DNA from 2 places in the Paenibacillus stellifer genome. Region 2 is predicted to be linked to the other one. Evidence: riboswitches for the same ligand, from Rfam matches in the RefSeq annotation. Region 2 holds a riboswitch; the other holds the start of a gene.
The links. Region 2 has a riboswitch for cyclic di-GMP ahead of PSTEL_RS05020 (S-layer homology domain-containing protein). Riboswitches for the same ligand answer to the same signal wherever they lie in the genome.
Positions count from the first base shown of each region.

Region 1: linked by a shared signal. The riboswitch ahead of PSTEL_RS05500 (PA14 domain-containing protein) and the one ahead of PSTEL_RS05020 (S-layer homology domain-containing protein) in region 2 are both predicted to bind cyclic di-GMP.

Region 1 covers NZ_CP009286.1:1,199,102-1,203,525, forward strand. Annotated here, with positions in the region: gene PSTEL_RS05490 (UDP-glucose dehydrogenase family protein) at 1-22, shown strand, start outside; gene PSTEL_RS05495 (sugar phosphate nucleotidyltransferase) at 71-1,441, shown strand; cyclic di-GMP riboswitch class I at 1,611-1,685, shown strand; gene PSTEL_RS05500 (PA14 domain-containing protein) at 1,692-4,004, shown strand; gene PSTEL_RS05505 (glycosyl hydrolase) at 4,199-4,424, shown strand, end outside.
Region 2 covers NZ_CP009286.1:1,088,150-1,092,573, reverse strand. Annotated here, with positions in the region: gene PSTEL_RS05050 (GNAT family N-acetyltransferase) at 1-85, shown strand, start outside; gene PSTEL_RS05045 (hypothetical protein) at 96-548, opposite strand; gene PSTEL_RS05040 (hypothetical protein) at 517-852, opposite strand; one part of gene PSTEL_RS05030 (IS3 family transposase) at 851-1,106, shown strand; one part of gene PSTEL_RS05030 (IS3 family transposase) at 1,106-2,001, shown strand; gene PSTEL_RS05025 (DUF1569 domain-containing protein) at 2,104-2,424, shown strand; cyclic di-GMP riboswitch class I at 2,719-2,812, shown strand; gene PSTEL_RS05020 (S-layer homology domain-containing protein) at 2,859-4,424, shown strand, end outside.

The DNA of each region.
Region 1 (4,424 bases), 110 kb from region 2:
AAGCGTAGCGGGTGCGGTCTAAGCGCTGCCCGCAGTCCTAAATTGACCATTTTGAGGGAGGTTACTTGTTATGAAACTGGTACTCTTGTCTGGCGGTTCGGGAAAACGTCTCTGGCCTTTGTCCAACGATTCCCGCTCGAAGCAGTTCTTGAAAGTGCTTGAAGGTCCATCGGGTGAATCGGAATCCATGGTTCAGCGGGTATGGCGGCAGCTGGGAGAAGCCGGTCTTGCCGATTCCTCCTATCTGGCGACAGGCCGCGGGCAGGTGGAGATGATCCAGAGCCAGCTCGGCGGCAGTGTGAATATCATCGTGGAGCCGGAGCGGCGCGATACCTTCCCGGCCATCGCACTCACAGCGGTCTACCTCTATTCGGTGGAAGGCGTGCTTCCCAACGAGACGGTCGCCATTCTGCCGGTCGATCCTTATGTGGAAGGCACTTTCTTTGACGCCGTGTCCCAGTTGGGGGATGTGCTGGACGAAACCGGAGCGAATCTGGCGCTGATCGGCGTTGTGCCTGAACTTGCCTCGGAGAAATACGGCTACATCATTCCGGACGGGGAAGCATCGGAGGGCGGTGCCAGACAGGTGAAAGGCTTCCAGGAGAAGCCGGACCGCAGCCGCGCCGAACAGCTCATCGCCCAGGGAGCCTTGTGGAACTGCGGCGTCTTCGCTTTCAAGCTGGGCTACTTGCTGGATATTCTCCAGCAGAAGGGGCTTCCGCTGTCCTATGACGAGATGCAGAAGCAGTATAAGCTGCTCTCCTCTATCAGCTTCGATTACGAGGTCGTGGAGCGTGAGGAGAATATCGTTGTCCATTCGTATGACGGCTTCTGGAAAGACCTGGGTACCTGGAATACACTAACCGAGGAGATGGCGACCAACAAGCTTGGACGCGGTCTGCTGACCGAGGACGCTTCGTCCAGCTGCCTGGTGAACGAACTGGATATTCCGATCACTGTAATCGGAGCCCAGGACATTATCGTCGCAGCCAGTCCGGACGGCATTCTGGTCACTACGAAATCGGAAAGTCCGCGCATCAAGGAAGTGCTGAAAGGCACGGAGCAGCGGCCGATGTACGAAGAGCGGCGCTGGGGGCATTACCGCGTTATCGATTACGTAAAATACGAAGAGGGCAACGAGGCGCTGACCAAGCGGATTTATATCGCGGAAGGCAAGAACATCAGCTACCAGTACCATCTGAAGCGCTGCGAAATCTGGACGTTCATCAGCGGTGAGGCGAGCATTATTCTTAATGAAAAAATGCACAACGTGAAGGCTGGCGATGTGGTGCGCATTCCGGCCGGCACGAAGCATAGCATTCTGGCTCTGACCGATGTGGAATTTATTGAGGTGCAGACCGGCTCGGAACTGGTAGAAGAGGATAACATCCGGATTACGCTGGACTGGAAGGACATCGAGCTGCAGCAGTTTATTTCATAAAAATGAATCCGCCTTGAGGCGGAGAAGCTTCTTGTACAAAAGTAATATAATACCCAAAATTAAAAGATTTCAAACAGGACTTTCGACTTATTTCTTGCTCTTTCGCGCAATAAACCTTTATTAATAACGGAATAGCGTCGATATGTACGGTAGAAGGTGAATCCTTCCAATACGACAAAGGCAAACCTATCGCGAGGTAGGGACGCAAAGCCAAGGGCCTCTCTGAGGCAGCCTGGTTACCGAAAGGAAGATGAAATTGAAAACCCACCGCACGTATCGACTGTTCTGCATGCTGTTGTCCTTTAGTTTGATTTTGACATTTATCCCCGATCTTGGCGGACGCTACGCGTCCACGGCTTCGGCGGCTTCTGCGGAAGGCGTTCCGGTTAACCCGGATGCTTCGCCACAGGCGGTCAAATTGCTGAATTATCTCTACTCGATCTCCGGCAAGGGCATCATCACCGGTCAGCACGACTACTTCGAAAGCCCGGATGAATTCAGTAACAAGCTTCAGGCAACAAGCGGCAAATATGCGGCTCTCCATGGCTATGAGATGGGCGCGATCGGCGGCCAGAGCGACTCGGCTGTAGCGGCTCAACGTAAAAATATCGTATGGAGCGCAACGAACTGGTATAAAGCGGGTGGAATCGTCGCCATGACTTTCCACGAGAATCTGCCGGGTACGACTTATGAATGGAGCAATGTTCAGAAGAGCATCTCCCAGGCGGAATTCAATAAATATGTAACGCCCGGAACATCGCAGTACAACAGCCTGATCACGGAGCTTGACAAGGTAGCCGTATCGCTGAAATCGCTGCGGGACGCCGGAGTTCCCATCCTGTGGCGCCCTTATCATGAAATGAACGGCGGCTGGTTCTGGTGGGGACAGAAGTCCAATTTTACCGCTCTTTGGAATATTATGTATGACCGTTTCACGAACTATCACAAGCTGAACAACCTGTTGTGGGTATGGAGCCCGAATGCTCCCGGTCAATGGTCCGATCCTTATGACAAGACCTATCCGGGTGCCGACAAAGTGGATGTTCTCGCTGCGGATATCTATAGCAATGATTATAAGCAGAGCCATTATGACAGCCTGCTCAGTCTGGCAGCCGGCAAGCCGATTGCGATCGGCGAGAACGGCGAGATGCCCGATCCGTCGAAGGTTCTCCCGAATCAGAGCAAATGGGTCTTTATGATGAACTGGGGCAAAATGCTCTATGACAACAACAGTACGACTACAATTAAGAACTTTATGAGCAGCAGTCTTACTCTGAGCCGGGATGAGGTTATTTCCGGGATGGCGGCGATGACTTCAACGCCGACACCAACACCAAGTCCGACGCCAACGCCATCGCCAAGTCCGACGCCGACACCATCGCCAAGCCCGACACCAACACCGACTCCAGTGAGTGATACTCCCGTCACCGTTCCGTTCCCTCCTCTTGAGGAGAATGGTTCCGAGCCGGGGTCAGGAATAGCTGTCAACGGTCTGACCGGTGAATATTTCAACAATCTTCAACTGAGTGGAACGCCGGCCCTTGAACAAAATGCCTCCCAGGTCAATTTCAACTGGGGAGCGGGATCGCCAGGGACAGGAGTGAATACCGACGGCTTCTCGGTACGCTGGAGCGGAAAGATCAAGCCGAACTACAGCGAGAATTACTCCTTCTATACAACATCCGATGACGGCATCCGCGTGATGATCAACGGGGTGTGGGTGATTTACAGCTGGTCCAATCAGAGCGGGATCGAACGGAAAGGCAGAATCGACCTGGAAGCCGGCAAGCTGTATGATATTAAAGTCGAATATTACGATAACACGGGAAATGCCAATGCCCGCCTGATGTGGGAGAGCCCGAGCCAAGCCAAGGAGACCGTGCCGTCATCCGCATTCTTTCTACCGGGAACGTTGACTGAATCGGCATCGTCGCCTAGCCCAACGCCGACACCTACTCCAACACCTACTCCAACGCCAGCACCGACGCCGACGCCTACGCCAACGCCGACACCAACACCAACACCGGAGCCTACGCCAACGCCGACTCCAGTGCTAATCCAAGCGCCGGTCCTGAATATTACGGACGGCCAGACTACGGACTCGATAGAGCCAAATGCAAGCCAGCCTGTTAGCGGGCTGCTGGGCGAATACTTTAACAATCTTCAACTGAGCGGAACGCCGGCTCTTGAACAGAATGCCTCCCAGGTCAATTTCAACTGGGGAGCGGGATCGCCAGGAACAGGAGTGAATACCGATGGTTTCGCGGTACGCTGGAGCGGAAAGATCAAGCCGAACTACAGCGAGAACTACTCCTTCTACACAACATCCGATGACGGCATCCGCGTGATGGTCAACGGGGTGTGGGTAATCTACAGCTGGGCTAATCAGAGCGGCATCGAGCGAAAAGGCAGAATCGACCTGGAAGCCGGCAAGCTGTATGATATTAAAATTGAATATTACGATAATACGGGAAGCGCCAATGCCCGCCTGATGTGGGAGAGCCCGAGCCAAGCCAAGGAAATAGTGCCCGCATCCGCATTCTTCCTTCCCGATTCGCTCTAAATATATTGCTGTCTGGCATATCCTTGCACGGCAGCCGATACTTCAACCTTATAACGAATTCGTTCATTCGAGCCTTGCCGGGCCCTGCTTGTTCTATAGCAGGGCCTCTGAACTATCAACGGCTGTTGATGGGACAGACCGGGATTTTGATGAGAACCTTCCGGTGGCAGATATGCTAAGAAAGGAAGATCACATTGAACATTCCCCGCAAGTATCGAATAATTGCTGCCGTGCTATGTCTATTTTTGCTTGCATCCCTGCGTCCCTGGAGTTCCGGCGACAATCTGGAGGAGACGGTGACGAGAGAAATGGATTCGCTTCAATCTGCGCCTACATCCGGGGTGACAACAGGCACGATCACGAGAACTGCGCAATCTCCCGTTAATCCGAATGCCACCCAGGAAGCCCGGGAGCTGCTTC
Region 2 (4,424 bases):
GCTGCGGCTCTACTCCAAAGTCGGGTTCTCCGAAGTTTATACATACTGGTATCGAGTCAAGGAGCTTCCGCAAGCATTGGGCTGACGACGGGGATTCAGATGTTGAGATAGCTCTTAGGCGTTATGTATTGTCTAATCGATGCTCTATTGATCGGATAGATGATATCCCATTTGTTTAGGTCGAAGTCTTTCTCAGACAAATAGTTGTTAGGGCTATCTCCAGATACCCTGACGGGAAGGTCCTTCACTATATGCGGATTAATAGTTACTTCAGCAATCCATCCTGTATCAACCACATATTTAGACTCTGTTACACAGATGTATTTGCCGGTCTCTACATTTTGCTGTACGTTTTCGAGCTTAACCGCAAACTTAATAGGAATGAAATTTAATAGAATGGGAGTAAGTACAACAAATAGCGTGAACACACCAAGCAATATTGCTATTCGCTTCAACCCCGGACTTCCCCCATTTTCTTCATCCTCAGCTTCACTACTTAAGCGAATTGCGGCAGAATTATTTTTCGACTTCAAAGTAAACCAGCTCATTTCTGACATCGAAATAAAACTTCCCAATGTAATCAGAAGACTTCACATATTCATTGAACTCTTCATTAAATGCCCAAGAATGCTCTTTTCCCTCATCTGTATCTAATTGCATTGATGGATTTAGCGTTACATCGCGCCAAGCATAAGAGTCCTTGAATTTCTCAGCGACACCAGGCTCCAGATACACAAATCCTTTCATCCAGTAAGAGGAAGGGCCAAAACTATTTGCTGTTAGGCTAAAAAGTAGACATGGAGAACCGAGAATCGGGTAGAATGAACATAACCAAATTCGAGGTGCTAACATGACGAAAAAATACGATAAAGAATTTAAACTGCAAACGATTCAGATGATCCAAGAAGAGGGTAAGCCGGTGGCACAGGTCGCTCGCGAGTTGGGGATCAGCGACAACACCTTGTACCGCTGGATGGCGGAATACAAACAAGACGGTGCACAGGCTTTTCCAGGCAGTGGGCAACTGAAAGCTGACGACAAGGCAATGAGAGACCTCCAAAAGCGTATCCGTGATCTGGAGGAGGAGAACGACATCTTAAAAAAGGCGATGCACTACTTCGCCAAAGACCGGCGCTGATCTATGCCTTCATCCACGATCATCGCTTCAAGTGCCGAGTCTCGAAGATGTGCGAAGCCTTTGAAGTGTCCCGAAGCGGCTATTACAAATGGACGAAACGAAAAGTCAGCAAGCGTGAAAAACGACGGCGCAAGCTGGAGCGGCATATCCGCCGTATCTTTCTGGAATCCCGCCGGTTATATGGAAGTCCCAAAATCGCTAAAATGCTTCATAAGCAAGGCGTACCCGTGTCGGAGAAATTAGTCGCCCGAATCATGAAGGAACTGGGATTGCGCTCCCGTACGGTGAAGAAATACAAGGCCACGACGAATTCGAAGCACAACTTGCCTGTTCATGAGAACGTGTTGAACCGTCAGTTTAGGCCGTCCGCTCCAAATGAGGCCTGGGTGGCTGACATTACGTACATTCCAACGAATGAAGGCTGGCTCTATCTGGCAAGTATAATGGATTTGTACAGCCGTAAAATCATTGGGTTTCACATGGACGAGCGGATGACCAAAGAACTGGTGTTAACGGCACTGGATCGAGCCTACAGCCAGCAACAACCATGCGGAGAGGTCCTGCATCACTCCGACCGTGGCAGCCAGTATGCTTCCCACGACTACCAGGAACGACTGCGCACCTACAAGATGAACGGCAGTATGAGCCGAAAAGGGAACTGCTACGATAATGCTTGTATCGAATCGTTCCACAGTGTGCTGAAGAAAGAACTCGTGTACTTGGAAAAATTCACAACACGCAAGCAAGCCAAGAAACGCATTTTTGAATACATTACCTGCTTCTACAATGGAAAACGAATCCATTCAGCGATTGGGTATTTTACACCCAATGAATACGAACGTATGTACCGAAATGCTGTGTGATTTTCTCGATTCTGCGTGTCTACTCTATTGACAGAGGTACAGAAGTGGGTTAGAAAAATAATGCGATAACGCCGCGCCGCGGCAGTTAGGAGGATTCTACTTATGAGCAAGGTGGCATTTACTTCATTGCAAGATGTGAATAAAGAGCTGCTGAACATGTACGAATATGACGTCATTCAGACCAAGCAATGGCCGGTGTATGAAATTCTGGCGCATTGCGCGCAGACTATCGAATATTCCATGACCGGTTATCCGCAAATGAAGCCCAAAGTGGTGAGAAATACAATCGGACGCGTGGTGATCAAGCGATTTTTGAAGCAGGGGTTTATGAAGCATGATCTGACGGCCCATGTTCCGGATAGCGTCTCTGCACAGCTACCGATCTCTGGTACAAGAACGCATTTTCTGAATAATGGGTTGTAACGCTCGGCCTGTGTAGTCCCCCCTTGTGGGGGATTTCTTTTTTATGCGCAAAATCAGACGCTGTCCTGCATGGCATTTCAAGCATTTCAGATGCCGGATACCGCGTCCATAGGATTCATTTGCATAGGTAGTTGTACAGAAGCATCTCTGAATTGCCTTTGGCATCCAACAGGATACCCCTGTTCCGGGAATATCTAGTATTTATTAATTAAACAGGATATTAATCCGATATTAAGGATAAGAGTCCTATACATACGACAGTTGAATACAGGCATTAAGGACCAATAACCAAGTACCGAACCAAGGCAAATCCGTACGAAAGTCGGAGACGCAAAGCCACGGGTCTACTTCATCCCCTGCGGGATGTTAGGACAGCCGGGCCGCTCAAGGGCTTGTTTTTTTGTGCAATTAAACAGCAGCGGGGGGAGAAACGAATGCATTTCAGAAGGAGAATGAAATTCCCGCAGATCGGCCGTCTGCTGCTGGCAGCAGTATGTGCGCTGGGCAGCGTATCTGCGGGCGGAACGATCACGGGGACAGCGGTTGCCGCCGGAGCCGATCCGGGAAGGACGGATTACAGCGTGTCCGGAGAGCGGGTCATCTGGATGGAGCCCGATTCCGCCGGAGTGAAGCAGGTGCATGCGCTGGACCGCAACAGCGGGGCGAGCCTGACGCTTACGACCAATTCATCGGCCAAGGACGCGCCGGCTGTTGGAGGCCTGGTTGTCGTGTGGGCTGACAAGGGGAACGAGCAGGACAGCTCTTTGAACTGGGATATTTACAGTTTCGATCTGGAGAAGGGCACCCGCACCAAGCTCAACAAGCAGCCCGGACAGTACGGCAACCCGACGACTGACGGGGTGGGCGTTGTCTGGTATGAACGCAGCAATTACGGCAGCATGATGTATCACGATCTGGCTTCGGGAGTCGAGGCGGATTTGGGCGAGGGCCGATTCCCAGAGCTGGCGGACGGCAAGGTCGTGTATAAAAATGCGCGTGACGGCGGGCTTAGCCTGCTCGATTTAAGCAGCGGAGTTACACGTCCTTTAATTAGTCTGGGCGGTGCCAACTATGTGGACTGGTTCGTTTTTAACGGCAGCCATGTTCTTCTTAAGCAAAAGAACGGGTCATCGCAGAGCAAATTCGTGCTTCTGTCCATCAATGATCTGACGGCCGAGCCAGTCGATCTTACCGAGATGAAGGCGGCCGGAGCGCAGTATGCGTTCATGTCCATCGGAGATGGAGAGGCGGTATTTCAGGACGAATCCGGCGGCGCCTCCGTCTTGAAGCAGGTGAATCTCTCAACCTATCAGGTCACGACGCTTCCTGCGCTGCCTGCGGGGTCGAAGCTGATCGGCATCAGCGGGAACAAGCTGCTCTACAGCACAAGCGATAACTCTATCGAAGCAATTGCGCTGGAAGGGACTGGTACAGATCCGGGGACGGGGACCGGTACAAATTCGGGGACGGGGACCGGTACGAATTCGGGAACCGGTTCGAGTGCCGGAGGAAGCGCGCCGGTTGTAACCGGGGCCAAGGATAGCCAGACGATCGGAGCCGCAGGCGGAACGCTGACCGCAGCGGACGGCTGGGCACGGCTGGAGATTTCGGCAGGAACCTTCCCGGATAATACGGCTGTGAGTCTGGCGCAAGCGGAGCTAGAGTCGCAGAAGCCGGTGGATCAGGACGGCAGGAAGCTGCAGAAGGCCGGCTCGATCTGGCAGGTACAGGCGGGCGCTCCATTCCAGCTGCCGGCGCTGCTCGCGATCCGTTACCCGAAGGAAGAGCCTTGGACATCGAGCCGGGAGAAGCTCGGGATTTATCAGTATGACTCCACAGCAGGGGTGTGGACTTACATTGGCGGTGTAACAGCGGCGGAAGAAGATTATGTCCGGGCCAAGATTACGGCTTCCGGATTGTATGCGGTCATGCTGCGCGATGTCGAGTTCCCGGATATGGCGAACCATTGGGCGCGGCAGGAGGTCGAGGTACTGGCGGCC